Geobacillus stearothermophilus ATCC 12980: one gene and its partners. The protein of the gene in region 2 binds, or shares a complex with, the protein of the main gene of each other region. Links are inferred from orthologs where the notes say so. Each region holds a gene or a part of one and is shown on either strand. Other genes may lie near its edges.

Region 1 (6,739 bases), 1.9 Mb from region 2 along the record:
GAACAATGTCCTCGACCGTCGTTTCATATGCTTTAGCGATCCCGCTTAACGTTTGTCCTCTCTGTACGACATGGATCTGCATCGCTTGACCTCCTAGTTGCGTCTTCATTCTCCATATTTTATGATGGAAAAGAAAGAGAAATGACCGTTTGTGCAAAGGGGTATATGATGAGCAACGATGAGTATTACATGAAGTTGGCGATTGAAGAAGCAAAAAAAGCTGAACGGATCGGCGAAGTGCCGATCGGGGCCATCATCGTTCAAGACGGCCGCGTCATCGCCCGCGCCCATAATTTACGGGAAACGGAACAGCGCGCGATCGCCCATGCGGAGGTTTTGGCCATTGACGAAGCGTGCCGGGTGACCGGCTCATGGAGGCTTGAACGGGCGGTGTTATACGTGACGCTTGAACCGTGCGCCATGTGCGCGGGGGCCATCGTTCTTTCCCGCATTGAGCGGGTCGTATTTGGAGCTAGCGACCCAAAAGGGGGATGCGCCGGGACGTTAATGAACTTATTGCAGGAAAACCGGTTCAACCACCAGGCTGAGGTTGCAAGCGGCGTGTTGGCGGAGGAGTGTGGGGCGCTGCTGAGCGGTTTTTTCCGCCGATTGCGCGAACAAAAGAGAAATGTTGGCGGAAGTTCCAACTAAAATTCGGCCTGTGTACATTGCATTTTCCCTATAAACGCGCTATACTGATAGTGCCGTGCTAAGCGGGGAGGTAGCGGTGCCCTGTACTCGCAATCCGCTCTAGCGAGGCTGAATCCCTTCTCGAGGTTAGTCTGTTGTGAGGCCTGTCTCAAGTAAGTGGTGTTGACGTCTGGGTCCCGCGCAATGGGATTCCGTGAACCCTGTCAGGTCCGGAAGGAAGCAGCAGTAAGCGGATGCTCCCATGTGCCGCGGGGGCGCCTGGGCTGAGCCAACTGCTTGAGCAACGCTCGGGGCAGCTAATCGACAGAAGGTGCACGGCCTTACATAAGCAGCAAGAGGGTGTCCCAAAAGCAATGGGACACCCTTTCTTCATTGACAAGATGCAGAGGCAATTTGCTTCGGCAACACGATCATATTGTATCTCTTTTACATAGAGAGACGATCTTTTGGGACAGCCTCTTTTTATTTTAAAATAGGGCAGAACGTTATATAATAGTGGAGATGAGAGGAAGAGGAGGGCCGTTTTCCGTGGCATACCAAGCGTTATACCGTGTTTTTCGGCCGCAGCGTTTCGCGGACATGGTCGGCCAAGAACACGTGACGAAAACGTTGCAAAGCGCCCTGCTTCAACATAAAATATCGCATGCCTACTTATTTTCCGGACCGCGTGGGACAGGCAAAACGAGCGCGGCGAAAGTGTTCGCCAAGGCGGTCAACTGTGAACAGGCCCCGGCGGCCGAGCCGTGCAATGAATGTCCCGCTTGCCTCGGCATTACAAACGGAACGATTCCCGATGTGTTGGAAATTGACGCTGCTTCCAACAACCGCGTCGACGAAATCCGCGACATCCGTGAAAAAGTGAAATTTGCGCCGACCTCGGTTCGTTATAAAGTGTACATTATCGACGAAGTGCACATGCTGTCAATCGGCGCGTTTAACGCGTTGTTGAAGACGCTTGAGGAACCGCCCAAACACGTCATTTTCATTTTGGCCACCACCGAGCCGCATAAAATCCCGGCGACGATCATTTCCCGCTGCCAACGGTTCGATTTTCGCCGCATCCCGCTGGCCTCCATCGTTTCGCGGTTGAAATATGTGGCGAACGCCCAGGGCGTAGAAGCATCCGACGAGGCGCTGTCGGCTATCGCCCGCGCTGCCGATGGAGGGATGCGCGACGCGCTCAGTTTGCTTGACCAGGCGATTTCATTCAGCGATGGGAAGCTTCGGCTTGATGACGTGTTGGCGATGACCGGAGCGGCATCATTTGCCGCGTTGGCTGATTTCATTGCCGCCATTCATCGGAAAGATACAGCGGCTGTTTTGCAACAGTTTGAAGCAATGATGGCGCAAGGAAAAGATCCGAATCGTTTGGTTGAAGATTTGATTTTGTATTATCGCGACTTGTTGCTGTACAAAACGGCCCCTCATGTGGAAGGAGCCATCCAAATTGCGGTCGTTGACGAAGCGTTCACCTCGCTTTCGGAAGCGATTCCTCTTTCCGATTTGTACGGAGCGATTGAGCTGTTGAACAAAAGCCAGCAGGAGATGAAGTGGACGAACCACCCGCGTCTTCTCCTCGAAGTGGCGCTCGTCAAGCTTTGCCATCAGCCAGCGGCTGCTGCTCCATCGCCGACCGCTTCTGAACTTGGGCCATTGATCAAGAGGATTGAAACGCTGGAAATCGAGCTGCGCCGCCTAAAAGAGCAGGCGCCTGCCGTTCCGCCGGAGGCGCCTTCTGCGAAAAAAACGGCGAAAGCGGTGAAAACCGGGGGATATAAAGCACCGGTCGGCCGCATTTACGAATTGTTGAAGCAGGCGACGCATGAAGACTTAACCTTGGTGAAAGGCCGTTGGGCCGACGTACTTGATGCGCTGAAGCGGCAGCATAAAGTGTCGCACGCCGCTCTCTTGCAGGAGAGTGAACCGGTCGCAGCAAGCGCTTCAGCATTTGTGTTAAAGTTTAAGTATGAAATTCACTGCAAGATGGCGACCGACCCGGCGAGTTCGGTCAAGGAAAATGTCGAAGCAATTTTATTTGACCTGACGAACCGCCGTTTTGAAATGATCGCCATTCCGGAAGAGGAATGGGGGAAAATAAGGGAAGAATTTATCCGCAGCAAAGAAGCGAAAGCGGAAAAAATCCAGGAAGACCCGTTGATCGCCGAAGCGAAACGGCTGTTTGGCGAGGAATTGATTGAAATCAAAGAATAAACGAATTGAAGGAGGATGCCAACCATGATGCGTGGCGGAATGGGAAATATGCAAAAAATGCTGAAGCAAATGCAGAAGATGCAAAAAGAAATGCAAAAAGCACAGGAAGAGCTGGCAGAAAAAACAGTGGAGGGCACGGCAGGCGGCGGCATGGTAACGGTCATCGCCAACGGCCATAAACAAATTTTAGAAGTGAAAATTAAAGAAGAAGTCGTTGACCCGGACGATATTGAAATGCTCCAGGATTTAGTTTTGGCAGCGACAAACGATGCACTCAAAAAAGCTGATGAGCTGGCCAACGATATGTTGGGGCAGTTTACGAAAGGACTCAACATTCCAGGGCTGTTCTAGGGGGAAGCTATGCATTATCCAGAACCGTTATCCAAACTGATTGACAGTTTTATGAAATTGCCCGGAATCGGTCCAAAAACGGCCGCCCGCCTCGCGTTTCACGTGCTGGCGATGAAAGAAGACGTTGTGCTTGAATTCGCCAAAGCGCTCGTCGACGTAAAGCGGCATATTCATTATTGCACGATTTGCGGGCATATTACAGATGCGGACCCGTGCTACATTTGCAAAGACGAACGGCGCGACCGGACGACCATTTGTGTTGTCCAAGACCCGAAAGATGTCATCGCTATGGAGAGAATGAAAGAATACAATGGCTTGTACCATGTGCTGCATGGAGCCATTTCTCCGATGGAAGGCATCGGTCCGGAGGACATTAAGATCGCCGAGCTGCTGGCGCGGCTGCAGGATGAGACGATCCAAGAAGTGATTTTAGCGACTGACCCGAACATTGAAGGGGAAGCGACAGCGATGTATATCTCACGCCTGCTCAAACCAACAGGAATCAAGGTAACCCGCATCGCCCACGGTTTGCCGGTAGGCGGCGATTTGGAATATGCGGACGAAGTGACGTTGTCAAAAGCGTTGGAAGGACGCCGCGAACTGTAGAGAGAAAGAAGGTGGGGATCGGTTTGTTATGGCGGCGGAAGGGGAAGTTAAAAAGACAATTTGACGAAAAGTTGATGGCCGAACTGCAACAAGCAAGAGCGGAGTGGTTTGAACAAAAACAGCTCATTGAAAAAAGCGTTGACCCGTCTCGAGAGGTGCTGAGCGCGCTCCAACTGGCGGAGGCCAAGTATTTTTTTCTTCTCCGCGAAGCGAAGCACCGTCGTGTTACACTGAAGGAAGTGCGTTGACTTCCTTTTTTGTTCTTTTTTCCCCCAAGGTGCATATGCTTGTAGTACAAGCATAGAAGGGGGCATGAAACGTTGGAGCCGAAAGTGGTGATTACCGTATTGTCGGCGCTCATTGCCGTGTTGCTCGTTGTTGGCGCCCGCCTTAAGGCGCTTCGCTTTATCGGCCATGCCGCTATCCGCCTGATCGTCGGGGCGCTGGCGCTGTTTGCCATTAACGCGATCGGCGGGCAGTTCAGCATTCATATTCCGATTAATCTTATCACCTCGCTCGTTTGCGGATTTCTTGGCCTTCCAGGGGCTGCGGCATTAATTGTGATTGACCAATATATTCTGTCATGATTCATAATGAAAAGGCATCATCTAGTCAAAATGCCTTTTCATTTTTTTATGAAAAACTATTGACTTTTGTATAGATATAAAGTATATTAATAAACGTCGCTGTCCATAAAAAACATGTTGACAGCGAATTGAACAGTAATTATAATAATAAAAGTGCACAACACTAAATTGAAAGCTCCTTGAAAACTAAACAAAACGCAAGCGTCAAAAAAAACTTCGGCCGCATTGGCCGAAGCAAAAGCCAATCAACTTTCTTTGGAGAGTTTGATCCTGGCTCAGGACGAACGCTGGCGGCGTGCCTAATACATGCAAGTCGAGCGGACCGAACGAGGGCTTGCTCTTGTTTGGTCAGCGGCGGACGGGTGAGTAACACGTGGGCAACCTGCCCGCAAGACCGGGATAACTCCGGGAAACCGGAGCTAATACCGGATAACACCGAAGACCGCATGGTCTTCGGTTGAAAGGCGGCCTTTGGGCTGTCACTTGCGGATGGGCCCGCGGCGCATTAGCTAGTTGGTGAGGTAACGGCTCACCAAGGCGACGATGCGTAGCCGGCCTGAGAGGGTGACCGGCCACACTGGGACTGAGACACGGCCCAGACTCCTACGGGAGGCAGCAGTAGGGAATCTTCCGCAATGGGCGAAAGCCTGACGGAGCGACGCCGCGTGAGCGAAGAAGGCCTTCGGGTCGTAAAGCTCTGTTGTGAGGGACGAAGGAGCGCCGTTCGAAGAGGGCGGCGCGGTGACGGTACCTCACGAGAAAGCCCCGGCTAACTACGTGCCAGCAGCCGCGGTAATACGTAGGGGGCGAGCGTTGTCCGGAATTATTGGGCGTAAAGCGCGCGCAGGCGGTCTCTTAAGTCTGATGTGAAAGCCCACGGCTCAACCGTGGAGGGTCATTGGAAACTGGGGGACTTGAGGGCAGGAGAGGAGAGCGGAATTCCACGTGTAGCGGTGAAATGCGTAGAGATGTGGAGGAACACCAGTGGCGAAGGCGGCTCTCTGGCCTGCACCTGACGCTGAGGCGCGAAAGCGTGGGGAGCAAACAGGATTAGATACCCTGGTAGTCCACGCCGTAAACGATGAGTGCTAAGTGTTAGAGGGGTCACACCCTTTAGTGCTGCAGCTAACGCGATAAGCACTCCGCCTGGGGAGTACGGCCGCAAGGCTGAAACTCAAAGGAATTGACGGGGGCCCGCACAAGCGGTGGAGCATGTGGTTTAATTCGAAGCAACGCGAAGAACCTTACCAGGTCTTGACATCCCCTGACAACCCAAGAGATTGGGCGTTCCCCCTTCGGGGGGGGACAGGGTGACAGGTGGTGCATGGTTGTCGTCAGCTCGTGTCGTGAGATGTTGGGTTAAGTCCCGCAACGAGCGCAACCCTCGCCTCTAGTTGCCAGCATTCGGTTGGGCACTCTAGAGGGACTGCCGGCGACAAGTCGGAGGAAGGTGGGGATGACGTCAAATCATCATGCCCCTTATGACCTGGGCTACACACGTGCTACAATGGGCGGTACAAAGGGCTGCGAACCCGCGAGGGGGAGCGAATCCCAAAAAGCCGCTCTCAGTTCGGATTGCAGGCTGCAACTCGCCTGCATGAAGCCGGAATCGCTAGTAATCGCGGATCAGCATGCCGCGGTGAATACGTTCCCGGGCCTTGTACACACCGCCCGTCACACCACGAGAGCTTGCAACACCCGAAGTCGGTGAGGTAACCCTTACGGGAGCCAGCCGCCGAAGGTGGGGCAAGTGATTGGGGTGAAGTCGTAACAAGGTAGCCGTACCGGAAGGTGCGGCTGGATCACCTCCTTTCTAAGGATGTATTGACAAACTTTTCCGGTTTGATTATAATGACGCTTGTCGTTTTGTTTAGTTTTGAGGGAACTTTCCCTCCATGGGCCTATAGCTCAGCTGGTCAGAGCGCACGCCTGATAAGCGTGAGGTCGGTGGTTCAAGTCCACTTAGGCCCATCGGTTGCGGGGCCTTAGCTCAGCTGGGAGAGCGCCTGCTTTGCACGCAGGAGGTCATCGGTTCGATCCCGATAGGCTCCACCACTTTTCTTGATTCGTTCCTTGAAAACTAGATAACCGGAAAAGCGGAGGCGAGCGTTTCGCCGCGATGGGCAAATGTTCTTCGCCTGCAAGGGTGCTTGCACCCGGAAGGCGAAGGTTATTTGACCCCGAGCGGCGGCGAGCCGACGCTAGACAATAAGGAAGAAGCCGAGAGCGCTGTAGGTTAAGCTAGAAAGGGCGCACGGTGGATGCCTTGGCACTAGGAGCCGATGAAGGACGGGGCAAACGCCGAAACGCTCCGGGGAGCTGTAAGCAAGCGT
Region 2 (6,698 bases):
GGCATCGCCGCTGCACTGATTTATGGGGAGCAGCGCACCCTTGATGAGTCGGTCCTTGAAGGGTATCAGCAGCTCGGTCTCATCCATCTGCTAGCCATTTCAGGAGGGCATGTCACGCTGCTGATTGGCGCTGGTTTTGCCGGTGCGATTCGCTTCGTGACGAGGGAAGCCGTGCTGGCAGGGCTGTTGGCGTTTTTGCCTGTGTACGCCGTTCTCGCTGGCGCTTCGCCGTCGGTGCTGCGCGCTTGTGCGACTGGGATGATGGTGTTGGCCGTTCAGTGGAAAAAAGGAAGGATCCATCCGCTGGATGCGTTGAGTTGGACAACGCTTGCCTTGCTCGTCTTTGATCCCTATATGGTTTGGGATGTCGGTTTTCAGCTGTCGTTTCTTGTCACATTTGCTCTTCTTGCCCATGTGTCGGTGCTCGCCTCTGCTCGTTCGATGCTCCAAAACTTGCTTCAGACCGCGCTCGCCGCTCAGCTTGCCGCACTGCCGATTTTGCTTTACCATTTTTATGAAATTTCTGTTTGGAGCATAGGGCTGAATGTCTTCTTCGTCCCTTGGTATTCATTTGTCATTTTGCCACTCGCGTTTCTATCTGCAGTTTTTCCCTTTTCTCCGTTCATTTGGCTGTTTAGCCGTCTCATTGAGCTGACAGACGCGGTTGTCTATTTTTTCGCGGCCGATCACCCGTTTATGCTTGTGCTCGGACGTCCGGGTCCGTGGTGCTTAGCTGGCTATCTGACGGCCATCACGGCGACGTTTTTGGATTGGGAACGCGGCCGCCTGATCCGCGGATTGACAGCGGTGGCGGCGGCGACGGCGCTTCAGCTGGCCGCCCCATACGTGGATCCGCACGGGGAAGTGACGGTATTGGATGTTGGGCAGGGGGACTGTATTTATATTGAGCTTCCTTATCGAAAAGCAGTTTATCTCATTGACACGGGCGGGGCGGCAGAATGGGGAAAGGAATCGTGGCGCAGGCGGGCTCACCCGTTTTCCGTCGGCCGCGATGTCGTCGTCCCGTTTTTAAAAGCGCAAGGGGTGCGAACGATCGATAAGCTCATATTGACGCACGATGATGCCGACCATATCGGGTCCGCTCCTGAGGTGTTCGAAGCGGTCAAGGTGAAGGAAATGGTCACAAGCCCGGGGGCGCTGCCGCGCGTCCAAAAGATGGCGCGCCCGTTTTCCGGGCCGGTCCGCACCGCTGTGCGGGGAGAAAGATGGACAGATGGAGGCGTGCAGTTCATTGTGCTCCACCCAGAAAAAGGCAACAACGAGGACAACAACGGTTCGCTTGTGTTGCTCGCCCGTCTCGGCGGCTTGATATGGCTGTTTGCTGGGGACATCGAAGAAGAGGCGGAACAGGCGCTCATCGATGCTTATCCGACGCTGCGTGCCGATGTATTGAAAGTCGCCCACCACGGCAGCAAAACGTCGACAACAGAGCCGTTTTTGCGGACAATCAAGCCGCAAGCGGCCATCATTTCCGTCGGGCGCTACAATCGCTACGGGCATCCGTCCTCCGAGGTGCTTATGCGGCTTAGGCAACAGCGGGCGATCGTTTGGCGGACGGATGAAAACGGAGCTATTCGCTATGTGTATGGCGAAAACGGTGGAACCTTTCAGGTGATGAAACCATAAGATGTAGTGCACAAAAAAAGCGGAACGTTTCAGCCAAAACAAAAAATAAGGATTGCTTATGTAAGCAATCCTTATCGACCGAAAAATTCGATCAACGTTGCGATGATGAACATGGTAGCGAAAAAGCCGAACGACACGATGAATCCGACGGCGGAATCGACGGCGTCATTTCGTTGGTTTTGCACTTCCTTTTCAAATACGTTCATCGTTTTCCCCCTCCTCGTTCAATCATTTTTAGTATAGACGAAAACGTGTGAAAAATCTACCGCCGCTCGCTTCTTTTCCTTCCTTGACAACAGTTGACACAAATACTTTCAAACAGCCGGGAAAACATAAAAATAACCCGCTGGCCAATAAGGTCCTAGGACTTATAGGCTGGCGTTTATATAAAGGGGAACCGGTTTTTTCGGAAGCCGGTTCCCTTGTAAAATGACGAAAAACGGTGTATCTTTTCTAGCAGAGACGTTTGCTAGGGAATGGAGACGGGAACATGCTGGAACGCGTATGGGGAAACATGGAAAAACGGCGTTTTTCTCTTCTTTATTTATTATACGGCAATGAGCCGTTTTTATTAACGGAAACGTATGAGCGATTGGTGAACGCAGCGCTTGGCCCCGAGGAGCGCGAGTGGAACTTGGCTGTGTACGACTGCGAGGAAACGCCGGTCGAGGCGGCGCTTGAGGAGGCCGAGACGGTGCCGTTTTTCGGCGAGCGGCGCGTCATTTTGGTGAAGAATCCATATTTTTTTACGGCGGAAAAGGACAAAGAGATCGAGCACGATTTGGCTAAGCTGGAGAACTATTTCAGGGCGCCGGCGCCGTTCTCGATCGTCGTCTTTTTGGCGCCGTATGACAAGCTCGATGAGCGGAAAAGAATTACCAAGCTCGCCAAGGAGCAGTGCGAAGTTGTGGCCGCCGCCCCGCTTCAGGAAGCGGAGCTGCGCGCTTGGGTGCGCCGCCGGTTGGAAAGCCAAGGAGCATCGGTGGCCGAGGAAGCCATTGAGCTGCTTTTGCAGCGGGCCGGAACGCGGTTGTCCGCGCTGGCGAACGAAATCGACAAGCTCGCTTTGTTTGCCGGACCGGGCGGAGTAGTGGATGAGGCGGCCGTCGAGCAGCTTGTCGCTCGCACGCCGGAAGAAAACGTCTTTGCGCTTGTCGAACAAGTGGCGAGGCGCGATATCCCGGGAGCATTGCAGACGTTTTACGATTTGCTTGAACATAATGAGGAGCCGATCAAAATTTTGGCGTTGCTTGCAAGCCATTTCCGCCTGTTGGCGCAAGTGAAATGGCTCGCCCAAACAGGTTATGGGCAGACGCAAATCGCTTCGGCCCTCAACGTGCATCCGTTCCGCGTCAAGCTCGCCCTTGCCCAAGCCGCCCGCTTTTCCGATGCGGAGCTGACGGAAGCGATCACCGAGCTGGCCGCCGCTGATTATGACGTAAAAAGCGGAGCCATGGACCGCCGGTTGGCCGTTGAGCTGTTGTTGATGCGTTGGGGCGCTCGCCCGGGGCGGAAAAGCCAGCGATAAAAAGCATGCGCCGTTGGCTTTTTTGCCGTCTGCTTCGCCTGCATGGCGGCGTCACAAAGAAAAAAGAGGGGACAAAAAAACGACCTGGCGCCAGGTCGTTTTTCATTAGGAAGCTTGAATGCTGTTCAATTTTTTCGCTAAGCGCGATTTTTGCCGGCTGGCGGCATTTTTATGGATAAGGCCTTTGCTCGCGGCTTTGTCTAATTTTTTCGACGCGACAATGAACGCTTCTTTCGCTTTTTCCACGTCTTTCAATTCAACGAGCGCTTCAAATTTTTTGATAGCCGTGCGCATGGCCGATTTCATCGAGGCGTTGTGGGCCCGACGTTTTTCGCTCGTTTTCGCGCGTTTGATCGCCGATCTAATGTTCGCCACGTCCGTTCACCTCCGTTATCGTTCCGATTTTTCCTCTGAACAAGAACAAGTGTTATTCTATCAAACGTGTTTTGATTATGCAAGAGTGTTCAAGCAAAAATCCTTTACGAAATATGAATGACGGCGTTTCATTGCGGCGACAATAAAAGAAAACGGCACAAGGAGGAACGACATGAAACAGCAGCCGCTCGATTTGCGCATGTATTCGGTGCGCACCGACTTGGCGATCGAGGCGCATGAAATTGCGGTCGAGGAGCGTTTGCAACAAAAAAAGGAAGGCGCCTCCCCGATTGAGGGGGTCATCATCCGCGACCAAGAGATCGATGGCGTCAAGCTGTCGCACGCACACGTCACAGAACAAGGAGCGGCATCGATCGGCAAAAAGCCGGGCCATTATGTGACGATTGAGGCGCAAGGCATCCGTGAACAAAATACGGAATTGCAGCAAAAAGTGCAGCGTATTTTTTCGGAACAACTGAGCGCCTTTTTACAACGGCTCCGCATTCCCGAGCAAGCGAGCTGCCTAATTGTCGGGCTTGGCAACCAAAACGTCACGCCGGATGCGCTTGGGCCGCTGACGGTGGAAAACGTGCTTGTCACCCGTCATCTGTTTCAATTGCAGCCGGAAAGTGTTGAGGAAGGATTTCGCCCGGTGAGCGCCCTCGCTCCAGGGGTGATGGGAACGACCGGCATTGAGACGAGCGATATTATTGATGGCGTCGTCCGGAAAACGAAGCCGGATTTTGTCATCGTCATCGATGCGCTGGCCGCCCGTTCAATCGAACGGGTCAACGCGACGATCCAAATTTCCGACACCGGCATCCACCCCGGCTCGGGCGTTGGCAATAAGCGGAAAGAACTGAGTTACGAGACGCTCGGCATCCCGGTCATCTCGATCGGCGTCCCGACGGTCGTCGATGCCGTTTCGATCACAAGCGATACGATCGATTTCATTTTAAAGCATTTCGGCCGCGAAATGCGCGAAAGCCAGCGGCCGTCAAGCGCGCTGGCTCCGGCCGGCTGGGCGTTCGGGCGCAAAAAGAAGCTGACGGAGCAAGATATGCCGTCGCCAACCGAACGGTCGACGTTTCTCGGCATGATCGGCACGCTTGGTGATGAAGAAAAGCGGCGTCTGATTTACGAAGTGCTCGCCCCGCTCGGTCATAACTTAATGGTGACGCCAAAAGAGGTCGATTCGTTCATCGGCGATATGGCGAACTTACTGGCCGGCGGCTTGAACGCGGCGCTGCACTGGCAGGTTGACCAAGGCAACGTCGGCTCTTACACCCACTAGACAAAAAACGGTTCTATCTTTCCCGGCTTGGCCATACGTTAAAGTGAGGAGACAAGCCGGGAAAGGGTGGGAATATGAAACGATGGCGCTCCCCCAACGTCGTGATCGCCGTTCCAGGAGCCAGCTTAAAAAAACTGTTTATGCTCATCATCCTTGGATGCATGATGATGTTTATGCTCGTCGGAGCGCTTACGTCGCTGCGGCCCGAATACCGTCCGTCGTCATCATCGCTGAACGATATGGCCGCCCATTTTCCGGAGGAGATGTTCATTCGCCTGTTTGGGCTCGAAAACCGGTATTTTCTCCAAATGCTTCCAAAAGAGCGGCAACAGACGAACTATTCATCGCTGTTGTTCCGCTTGGCGACAAGCATCAACCCCGACGATCCGCGCAGCTTGCTCGGCAGCGAGCTACCGGGCTTTGCCTTGTATGACAGCAAAATTTTAATCGCCGGAGAAGGGACCGACTACACGAACATCCCGTATGAGTCGGCGCCGCCGCTGGAAGTGATGTTTGCCGAGCGGCAGGCGTCGGTCGAGGAGCTTGAGCAAGCCGAGCAAACCCAAGACGAAAAAGCGCTCCCTCCCCCGAAGCAAACGACGCAAGGCCGAAAAGTCGTCTATATTTACCATACACATACGCGCGAGTCGTATTTGCCGGCTTTAAAAGGCGTAACCGATCCAAATTTGGCGTTTCATCGGAGCGTGAATGTGACCAAAGTCGGGGAGAAATTGATGGAAGAATTGGAGAAGAGGGGCATCGGCGCGCAAGTGAACAAAACCGACATCGAAGCGGAGCTGTTGAAAAAAGGAATGCCATACACACAGGCGTATAACATGTCGCGGCAGACGGTCGTGGCAGCGATGAAGCAAAACCGTGACTTGCAATATTTTATTGACATTCACCGCGATGCGCGTCGCCGGAAGTATACGACCACGACGATCAACGGTGTTGATTACGCGCGCGTGGCGTTTATCATCGGCGGTGAGAACGCGGAATACGAAAAAAACTTGCAGCTGGCGACCGAGCTGCACCATTTGCTGCAGAAGAAATACCCGGGGTTGAGCCGCGGGGTCATTAAGAAGCAAGGAGCAGGAACCAATGGGAAATTTAACCAAGATTTATCCGGGAACGCCATTTTAGTGGAGTTTGGCGGCGTCGACAATACGTTCGCCGAGCTGTTCCGTTCGGCTACGGCCTTTGCCGATGTGTTCAGCGAGTATTATTGGCAGGCGGAAAAAGTCGAGGCGCCGGCTCCGGCGGAGAAAAAGTAAAAAGGGGCATCGCATATGGCAAGATGGTTCATCCGGTTTAGCGCAGCGCTTTTCCTCTTGTTTTTTGGCGTGCTGCTCGGCATGCAGCAGGCGCACCGCGGTATTGAGAAGATGCGCGGCTATGCGGATCCGTCGCTTCCCGCCGTCATTGATCTCGAGAAAAACGGAAACGGGGAGATTGAGGCAGCCGTGTTCGGGCAGACAGTGGCGGCGGGCGATTTGCAGAAAAAACAAGAAGTGGTTCGGGAACTGAAAACGTTCAACCTCTTTTCTGAACTCGGCCGGCGGCTGGCCGATGGCGCAACCGCGCTTGTGGAAACGTTGCTGTCATTCGCTGGGCGGGCCGTCGACTAAATCGGTCCGCCGCTTTCGGCGCGGCGCCGGCAGACGATTTACCGCCTCGTATGGGCGGCTTTTTTGTTTGTCATTGAATCTTCTCTCCTCTGTTGCTATAATCAAAGCTAGTGTAGTTTTGCGAAAAAGCAGGAGTGAGAGACGATGAACCGGGAAGAACGGTTGAAACGGCAGGAACGGATTCGCAACTTTTCCATTATCGCTCACATTGACCACGGAAAATCGA
Region 3 (6,619 bases), 1.9 Mb from region 2 along the record:
GCCAGCGCCCCTGCAAGAGTAGGTCGCTGCTAGGCGGAAAACAGAGCCCCCCATTGTGCATAACGCGCAATGGGGTGCTTTTTTTTACCCTTTATCGTCTACTAGTATAGAATGTTATCAGTGTGGGAAACATAGAGAATGGGAGGTGGAAAGCGTGGGGGCGCCGGTGATTGGGAAAAATCGACGTGAAAAAGTTTGTCTCGTTTGTGAGCAAGAAAAAGAGAAGGGCATTTTCCTTTTTGGCCATTTTCTTTGTATTGACTGCAACCAAGCGATTGTACAAACGAATACGGATGACCCAAATTACGCATTTTATGTGCAGAAGCTTCGGAAAATGGTTGCGTCGAAAATTTACTCATGAAGGCCTGTACAGGGCCTGTTTTTATTTTTCTTCGGGAAAAATGGCGGCCGCTGTCTGTTCATTTTCTTTCCGGCTGGTTCATGTTAATATTATTTTTAGCATTTCCCATCAGGCTGGCGAAACACAATGATTTCGGCCGACCCGTGTTTTGGGCTGCAAGGGAAGAGCTGTTTTGAAAAGGTTTCTCATCTTGGAAAAAGCACGTTTGGGGCCGATGGTTCAACCAATCATCAGCCTTCATACATATCGGGTGTCTGTGTACTTTTGGTGCATGCGGACGTTGCACTTCGTAAATGATGATTAGGAAAGAGGATCATGATGGATCAAGCGAAAACTCCTTTATATGATGCATTGGCACGGCATTGGGCCCGCCGCCCCGTGTCTTTCCATGTGCCGGGGCATAAGTATGGGGCGTTGTTTCCGCCGCAGGCAACGGAATTTTTTGCGCCGTTGCTGGCTCTTGATGCGACGGAGATCGGGGGGCTTGACGATTTGCATCATCCGGAATCGGTTATCGCTGAGGCGCAGTCATTGGCGGCTGAACTGTATGGGGCTGCTAAGACATTTTTCCTTGTCAACGGGTCAACAGCGGGCAATTTAGCGATGATTGCCGCTGTATGCGATAAAAATAAACAGAAAGTCATCGTACAGCGCAACTGCCATAAGTCAGTGATGCATGCGCTGCAAATCGCGGGGGCGGCTCCGATTCTCCTTTCCCCCGAATTTGACAGCGATGTACGCGTCGCCTCGCATGTTCGTGCCGAAGCTGTCAAGGAAGCGCTTGAGCTTCATCGCGATGCGGCGGCTGTTGTGTTGACCAATCCAAACTATTACGGGATGTCTATTGATGTAACGGACATCGTCCGCTTTGCCCATGAACGCGGCGTTCCCGTTCTAGTTGATGAAGCGCATGGCGCCCATTTTGCGGCTGGCCCGCCGTTTCCTCAGTCAGCGCTTGCCTGCGGCGCCGATGTCGTTATCCAGTCGGCGCATAAAACGCTGCCGGCGATGACGATGGGAGCGTTTTTGCATGTAAACAGCGAGCGGGTTGATCTTGAACGGTTGAAATATTTTTTGCAGTTGTTTCAGTCAAGCAGCCCGTCTTACCCGATTATGGCCTCGCTCGATTTGGCGCGGCGCTACGTCGCTCAGCTGACGGTGGACGATGTCGCGGCGATTGTCGCTGAAATTGACGGATTTAAGACAGCGCTTGATCGTATTAGCGGGGTGGCGGTCGTTTCCTCCCGTCAGCCCGGTGTTCAAACCGATCCGCTGAAGGTGACGGTGCAGACGCGCAGCTCGCTGACGGGCTATGAACTGCAGCGGCGTCTTGAGGAAGAAGGAGTGTTTGCCGAACTGGCTGATCCTTCCAATGTTTTGCTCATTTGCCCGCTTGCTGCCACTGGACGGTTGATGGAGGCGGCGGAGAAAATCAAATGGGCGTGGCGCGATCTGCCGGTTGAGGAAACGCCGCCGTTTGACTTCATCCCTTGCGTACATCCTCCGATGTCGACGGTGGTTCCATACGATGAGTTGCGCCATGTGCGGACAAAAGCCGTCGCGATCGAGGAGGCGGAAGGGTGCATAGCGGCGGAAACGGTTATTCCGTATCCACCCGGGGTGCCGCTCGTTTGGGTTGGGGAGCGGATTGACGGGCGCCATATTGAGCAGATTCGCCGTCTTCTCGGCCATCGGGCGCATATACAAGGAGGGAGCCGGCTTAGGCACGGGCAGCTGGTCGTCTATGAACTCGAATGAGAGAAAGGATGCCGTGAACGATGAACGGGTATTTTTTTTCGTTTGAAGGGCCGGAGGGGGCTGGAAAAACGACGATGGTCGGCAAGCTCGAATCGTTGTTGCGCAAGCGTGGATTTGACGTGATGGCGACGAGGGAGCCGGGCGGGGTGCGCATCGCCGAGGCGATTCGCGCCATTATTTTGAATCGCGATTATACGGAAATGGATGGACGGACGGAAGCATTGCTGTACGCGGCGGCCCGGCGCCAACACTTGCTCGAGAAGATCGTGCCGGCGCTTGAGGCGGGGCGCATTGTTCTTTGCGACCGGTTTGTGGACAGTTCGTTGGCTTACCAAGGGTTTGCCCGTGGGCTTGGCATTGAGGAGGTATGGAAAATTAACGAGTTTGCCATTGATGGATATATGCCATCGCTCACCATTTATTTCGATCTTGACCCAAAAATCGGGCTCGAACGGATTCGGAAACATACGGGGCGGGAGGTCAACCGGCTCGATCTCGAGGCGTTGTCTTTCCATACGAAAGTCAGGGAGGGGTACTGGAAGCTCGCCAAGCGGTTTGCCGACCGAATCGTGGTGATCGATGCGAGCCGGCCGCTCGATGTCGTGTTTGACGAGACGGCCGCGGCAGTGCTCGCCTGCCTGGAAGGAAGATCAAAGCGCGATTTCCATGAATCCGGCCGTGATGATTTGCCATAAACATGATAGAATAGAAGGTAAGAAATGAGAGAGAGTGATGGCGATGCGATGGGAGCAGCTGGCCAAGCATCAGCCGGTGGCGGCGAAAATGCTGCAAAGCGGCCTTGAAAAAGGGCGGATTTCCCATGCGTACTTGTTTGAAGGGCAGAGAGGGACGGGAAAAAAAGCCGCTAGCTTGTTGTTGGCAAAAAGCTTGTTTTGCTTGTCCCCGTCAGGAATCGCCCCGTGTTTGGAATGCCGCAACTGCCGGCGCATCGATTCCGGCAACCATCCGGACGTTCGGATGATCAGCCCGGATGGAGGGTCGATCAAGAAAGAGCAAATCGAATGGCTGCAACAAGAGTTTACAAAAACAGCCGTTGAGTCGGATAAGAAGATGTATATCGTCGAGCACGCCGATCAAATGACAGCCAGCGCAGCCAACAGCCTGCTGAAGTTTCTGGAGGAGCCGCATCCGGGAACGGTGGCCGTGCTGTTGACCGAGCAATATCACCGAATGTTAGGAACGATTATTTCCCGCTGTCAAGTTCTTTCTTTCCGACCGCTGCCGCCGGCGGAACTCGCGGCCCGGCTCATGGAGGAGCGCGTGCCGCCTTCGTTGGCGTTGCTGGCGGCCCACGTGACGAACAGCTACGATGAGGCGTTGGCGATCAGTCAAGACCGTTGGTTTGCTGATGCGCGAACGTTAGTGCTACAATTGTATGAGATGCTCGGCAAACCGGAGCTGCAGTTGCTGTTTTTCATCCACGATCGTGTGGTTCCGCACTTTTCGGAAAAACACCAGCTTGACCTTGGCCTCGATTTGCTTTTATATATATACCGCGATTTATTGCATATTCAGGTGGGACGGAGCGAGGGCGCCCTCTATCGCGACCATCTTGACCGCCTGCAGCAGTGGGCGCTTTCTTGCCCGCAGCGGCGGATTTTGGACAGCATGGAAGCGATTTTGCAAGCGAAAGCGCGTTTAAATACAACGAACATGAGCCAGGCGCTGTTGATGGAGCAGCTCGTTCTTCAATTAAAGCGGTAAAGGAGGGAGAGCGTTGTATACTGTCGTCGGTGTCCGCTTTAAAAAAGCGGGGAAAATTTATTATTTTGATCCAGGTGATTTCATCATTCCCGTCGGCGAATTTGTCATCGTCGAAACGGCACGCGGCATTGAATACGGAAAAGTCGTCGTCGCCAATAAACAAGTCGATGAAAACGATGTGGTGCTGCCGCTGAAAAAAGTGATCCGCGTCGCGAACGAAAAAGACAAATGGGTCGTTGAAGAAAATAAAAAAGCGGCGCGCGAGGCGTACGACATTTGTTTGCGCAAAGTGGAAGAGCACGGGCTGGAAATGAAGCTTGTTGATGTTGAATATACGTTTGACCGCAACAAAGTCATCTTTTATTTCACCGCCGATGGCCGCGTCGATTTCCGTGAGCTTGTCAAGGACTTGGCCTCGATTTTCCGGACGCGCATCGAGCTGCGGCAAATCGGGGTGCGCGATGAGGCGAAAATGCTTGGCGGCATTGGACCGTGCGGCCGCATGCTTTGCTGTTCGACCTTTCTTGGCGATTTTGAGCCGGTGTCGATCAAGATGGCGAAGGATCAAAACTTATCGCTCAACCCGACGAAAATTTCCGGGTTGTGCGGACGTCTCATGTGTTGCTTAAAATATGAGAGCGAGGAGTACGAAACAGCGAAAGAACAACTTCCTGATTTAGGGGAATATGTCGAAACGCCGTATGGCTTTGGCAAAGTCGTCGGGTTAAACATTTTGGAGCGGGTATTGCAGATCGAATTGCCGGAGCACGGGCGGGTCGTTGAATATACGCTCGATGAGCTGATGAAGAACGGGACGCTGTCCATTCGTGTCGCAGATTAATTTGGGGTGGGGCCATGTGGAAAAGGTAGACAAAAAAGAAGTGTTTCAATTGGTGGCCAATATGGAGGAGCAGCTGAGCCATTTTTACCGTGAGCTTGTGCAGCTGAAGCAACGCGTATCAGAACTTCTCGAGGAGAACCATCAGCTGCAGATTGAAAACGCCCATTTGCGCCGGCGGCTCGAGCAGATGTCGGAAGCATGGGATGAGGAGAAGAAAAAAGAAACGAAACAGGGCAAAAAGCTGCTTGACATTGGCGAAGGGTATGACAATTTGGCACGCCTTTACCAAGAAGGATTCCATATTTGCCACGTCCACTACGGAAGCGTTCGCACGGAAGGCGATTGTTTGTTTTGCTTGTCGTTTTTGAACAAAAAATAAAGGCAGTGCTCCCCTTTCCATTTCGGAAAGGTTATTTTTTTCTATGGAGGATTGTGCGCAAAATGGTGGAATTGTACGCAGATGAACGACTCGATTATTTGCTCAATGAGGAGCTTCGCATTATCCAAAGTCCGTCTGTGTTTTCCTTTTCCCTTGATGCCGTGCTGCTTGCCCATTTTGCCTACATGCCGATTCAAAAGGGGAAGATTGTCGATTTATGCACAGGCAATGGGGTCATCCCGCTGCTGTTAAGCCGGCGGACAAAGGGGAAGATTATCGGCATCGAAATTCAGGAGCGGCTTTGCGACATGGCGAGGCGGAGCGTCGCATACAACGGACTTGAAGGACAAATTGAAATCATACACGGTGACATTAAAGAGGCGCCGCAGCGCATCGGCTACAGCCAGTATGATGTTGTCACATGCAACCCTCCGTATTTTCCGACTGTTGGCCGAGAGGAGCTAAGCAAAAATGAACATTTTGCCATCGCCCGCCATGAAATTTACTGCACGCTGGAGGATGTCGTTCGTGTCAGCAGCCAGCTGCTGAAACAAGGCGGAAAGGCGGCGTTCGTCCATCGGCCTGGACGGCTGTCCGACCTTGTGACGTTTATGCGCCGATACCGGCTTGAGCCGAAACGGCTTCGGTTTGTATATCCAAAAGCGGGCAAAGAAGCGAACATGATTTTAATCGAGGGGATGAAAGATGCGAACCCGGACTTAAAAGTGTTGCCCCCGCTCATCGTGTATGGCGAGGATGATGAATATACCGAAGAAACGAAGCGCATTCTATACGGCATCATTTCATCGTAAAGGGGCGGGAGACGGATGCTTTGGCACCAAAAAAGCTTTGCTGACCGAGATAAACAAGGAACGCTGTACATCGTGCCGACGCCGATCGGCAATTTGGACGATATGACGTTTCGCGCTGTGCGGATCCTGCGGGAGGCGGACGTGATCGCTGCGGAAGACACAAGGCAGACGAAAAAGCTGTTGTCGCATTTCGACATTCATACGCCGCTCGTCAGCTACCATGAACACAATAAATATGCGAGCGGCCGGCAGCTTGTCGAATGGCTGAAAGAAGGGAAAACGGTGGCGCTGGTGAGCGACGCCGGCATGCCCGGCATTTCCGACCCTGGCTATGAGCTTGTTGCTGCTGCACTGGATGAACGGTGCCGCGTCGTGCCGCTTCCCGGAGCCAACGCGGCAGTGACGGCGCTCGTCGCCTCCGGGCTGCCAACGGAGCGTTTTTTGTTCGTCGGTTTTTTGGACCGGTCGAAAAAAGAAAAACGAGAGCAGCTGCTGTCGTTGAAAACAGCGCGGGAAACGTTGATTTTTTATGAGGCGCCCCATCGCTTGAAAGAAACGCTTTCTGTCATGTACGACGTGTTCGGTGAACGGCGCATTGCTCTTTGCCGTGAGCTGACGAAACGGTTTGAGGAATTCATCCGCGGCGATTTGAGCGAGGCGGTTGCTTGGGCCGAGACGGCGGACATCCGCGGCGAATTTTGCCTCATTGTCGAAGGGGCGCGCGGCGGTGAACATGAAGCCAT

What was found.
Region 1: holA (region 2) and dnaX share a complex: the UniProt entries of both Bacillus subtilis proteins name them as parts of the DNA clamp loading complex. The link is inferred for Geobacillus stearothermophilus ATCC 12980 from one-to-one orthologs.
Region 3: holA (region 2) and holB share a complex: the UniProt entries of both Bacillus subtilis proteins name them as parts of the DNA clamp loading complex. The link is inferred for Geobacillus stearothermophilus ATCC 12980 from one-to-one orthologs.

What each region holds. Positions count from the first base shown.
Region 1 is NZ_CP128494.1:24,863-31,601, forward strand. Bases 533-3,520 are described here. They hold dnaX (DNA polymerase III subunit gamma/tau), read left to right. Parts: upstream 533-1,179; coding sequence 1,180-2,862; downstream 2,863-3,520. Other genes in these bases: tadA (tRNA adenosine(34) deaminase TadA), read left to right, coding at 533-651; QSJ10_RS00115 (YbaB/EbfC family nucleoid-associated protein), read left to right, coding at 2,890-3,213; recR (recombination mediator RecR), read left to right, coding at 3,223-3,520. Outside these bases: QSJ10_RS00095 (glycoside hydrolase family 18 protein), read right to left, coding at 1-82; more of tadA, read left to right, coding at 169-532; more of recR, read left to right, coding at 3,521-3,819; QSJ10_RS00125 (YaaL family protein), read left to right, coding at 3,843-4,067; QSJ10_RS00130 (pro-sigmaK processing inhibitor BofA family protein), read left to right, coding at 4,140-4,406. UniProt on the Bacillus subtilis protein: Part of the beta sliding clamp loading complex, which hydrolyzes ATP to load the beta clamp onto primed DNA to form the DNA replication pre-initiation complex.
Region 2 is NZ_CP128494.1:1,948,207-1,954,904, reverse strand. What follows is about bases 1,210-4,156. They hold holA (DNA polymerase III subunit delta), read left to right. Parts: upstream 1,210-2,137; coding sequence 2,138-3,175; downstream 3,176-4,156. Other genes in these bases: gpr (GPR endopeptidase), read left to right, coding at 3,723-4,156; rpsT (30S ribosomal protein S20), read right to left, coding at 3,281-3,550; QSJ10_RS10620 (YqzM family protein), read right to left, coding at 1,719-1,853; QSJ10_RS10625 (DNA internalization-related competence protein ComEC/Rec2), read left to right, coding at 1,210-1,647. Also shown: more of QSJ10_RS10625, read left to right, coding at 1-1,209; more of gpr, read left to right, coding at 4,157-4,844; spoIIP (stage II sporulation protein P), read left to right, coding at 4,919-6,118; QSJ10_RS10595 (DUF3679 domain-containing protein), read left to right, coding at 6,134-6,472; lepA (translation elongation factor 4), read left to right, coding at 6,617-6,698. UniProt on the Bacillus subtilis protein: Part of the beta sliding clamp loading complex, which hydrolyzes ATP to load the beta clamp onto primed DNA to form the DNA replication pre-initiation complex.
Region 3 is NZ_CP128494.1:34,743-41,361, forward strand. Bases 1,980-4,847 are described here. They hold holB (DNA polymerase III subunit delta'), read left to right. Parts: upstream 1,980-2,851; coding sequence 2,852-3,844; downstream 3,845-4,847. Other genes in these bases: QSJ10_RS00165 (aminotransferase class I/II-fold pyridoxal phosphate-dependent enzyme), read left to right, coding at 1,980-2,119; tmk (dTMP kinase), read left to right, coding at 2,140-2,814; QSJ10_RS00180 (PSP1 domain-containing protein), read left to right, coding at 3,858-4,685; yabA (DNA replication initiation control protein YabA), read left to right, coding at 4,747-4,847. In the rest of the region: QSJ10_RS00160 (sigma factor G inhibitor Gin), read left to right, coding at 155-361; more of QSJ10_RS00165, read left to right, coding at 680-1,979; more of yabA, read left to right, coding at 4,848-5,064; QSJ10_RS00190 (tRNA1(Val) (adenine(37)-N6)-methyltransferase), read left to right, coding at 5,127-5,876; rsmI (16S rRNA (cytidine(1402)-2'-O)-methyltransferase), read left to right, coding at 5,892-6,619. UniProt on the Bacillus subtilis protein: DNA polymerase III is a complex, multichain enzyme responsible for most of the replicative synthesis in bacteria.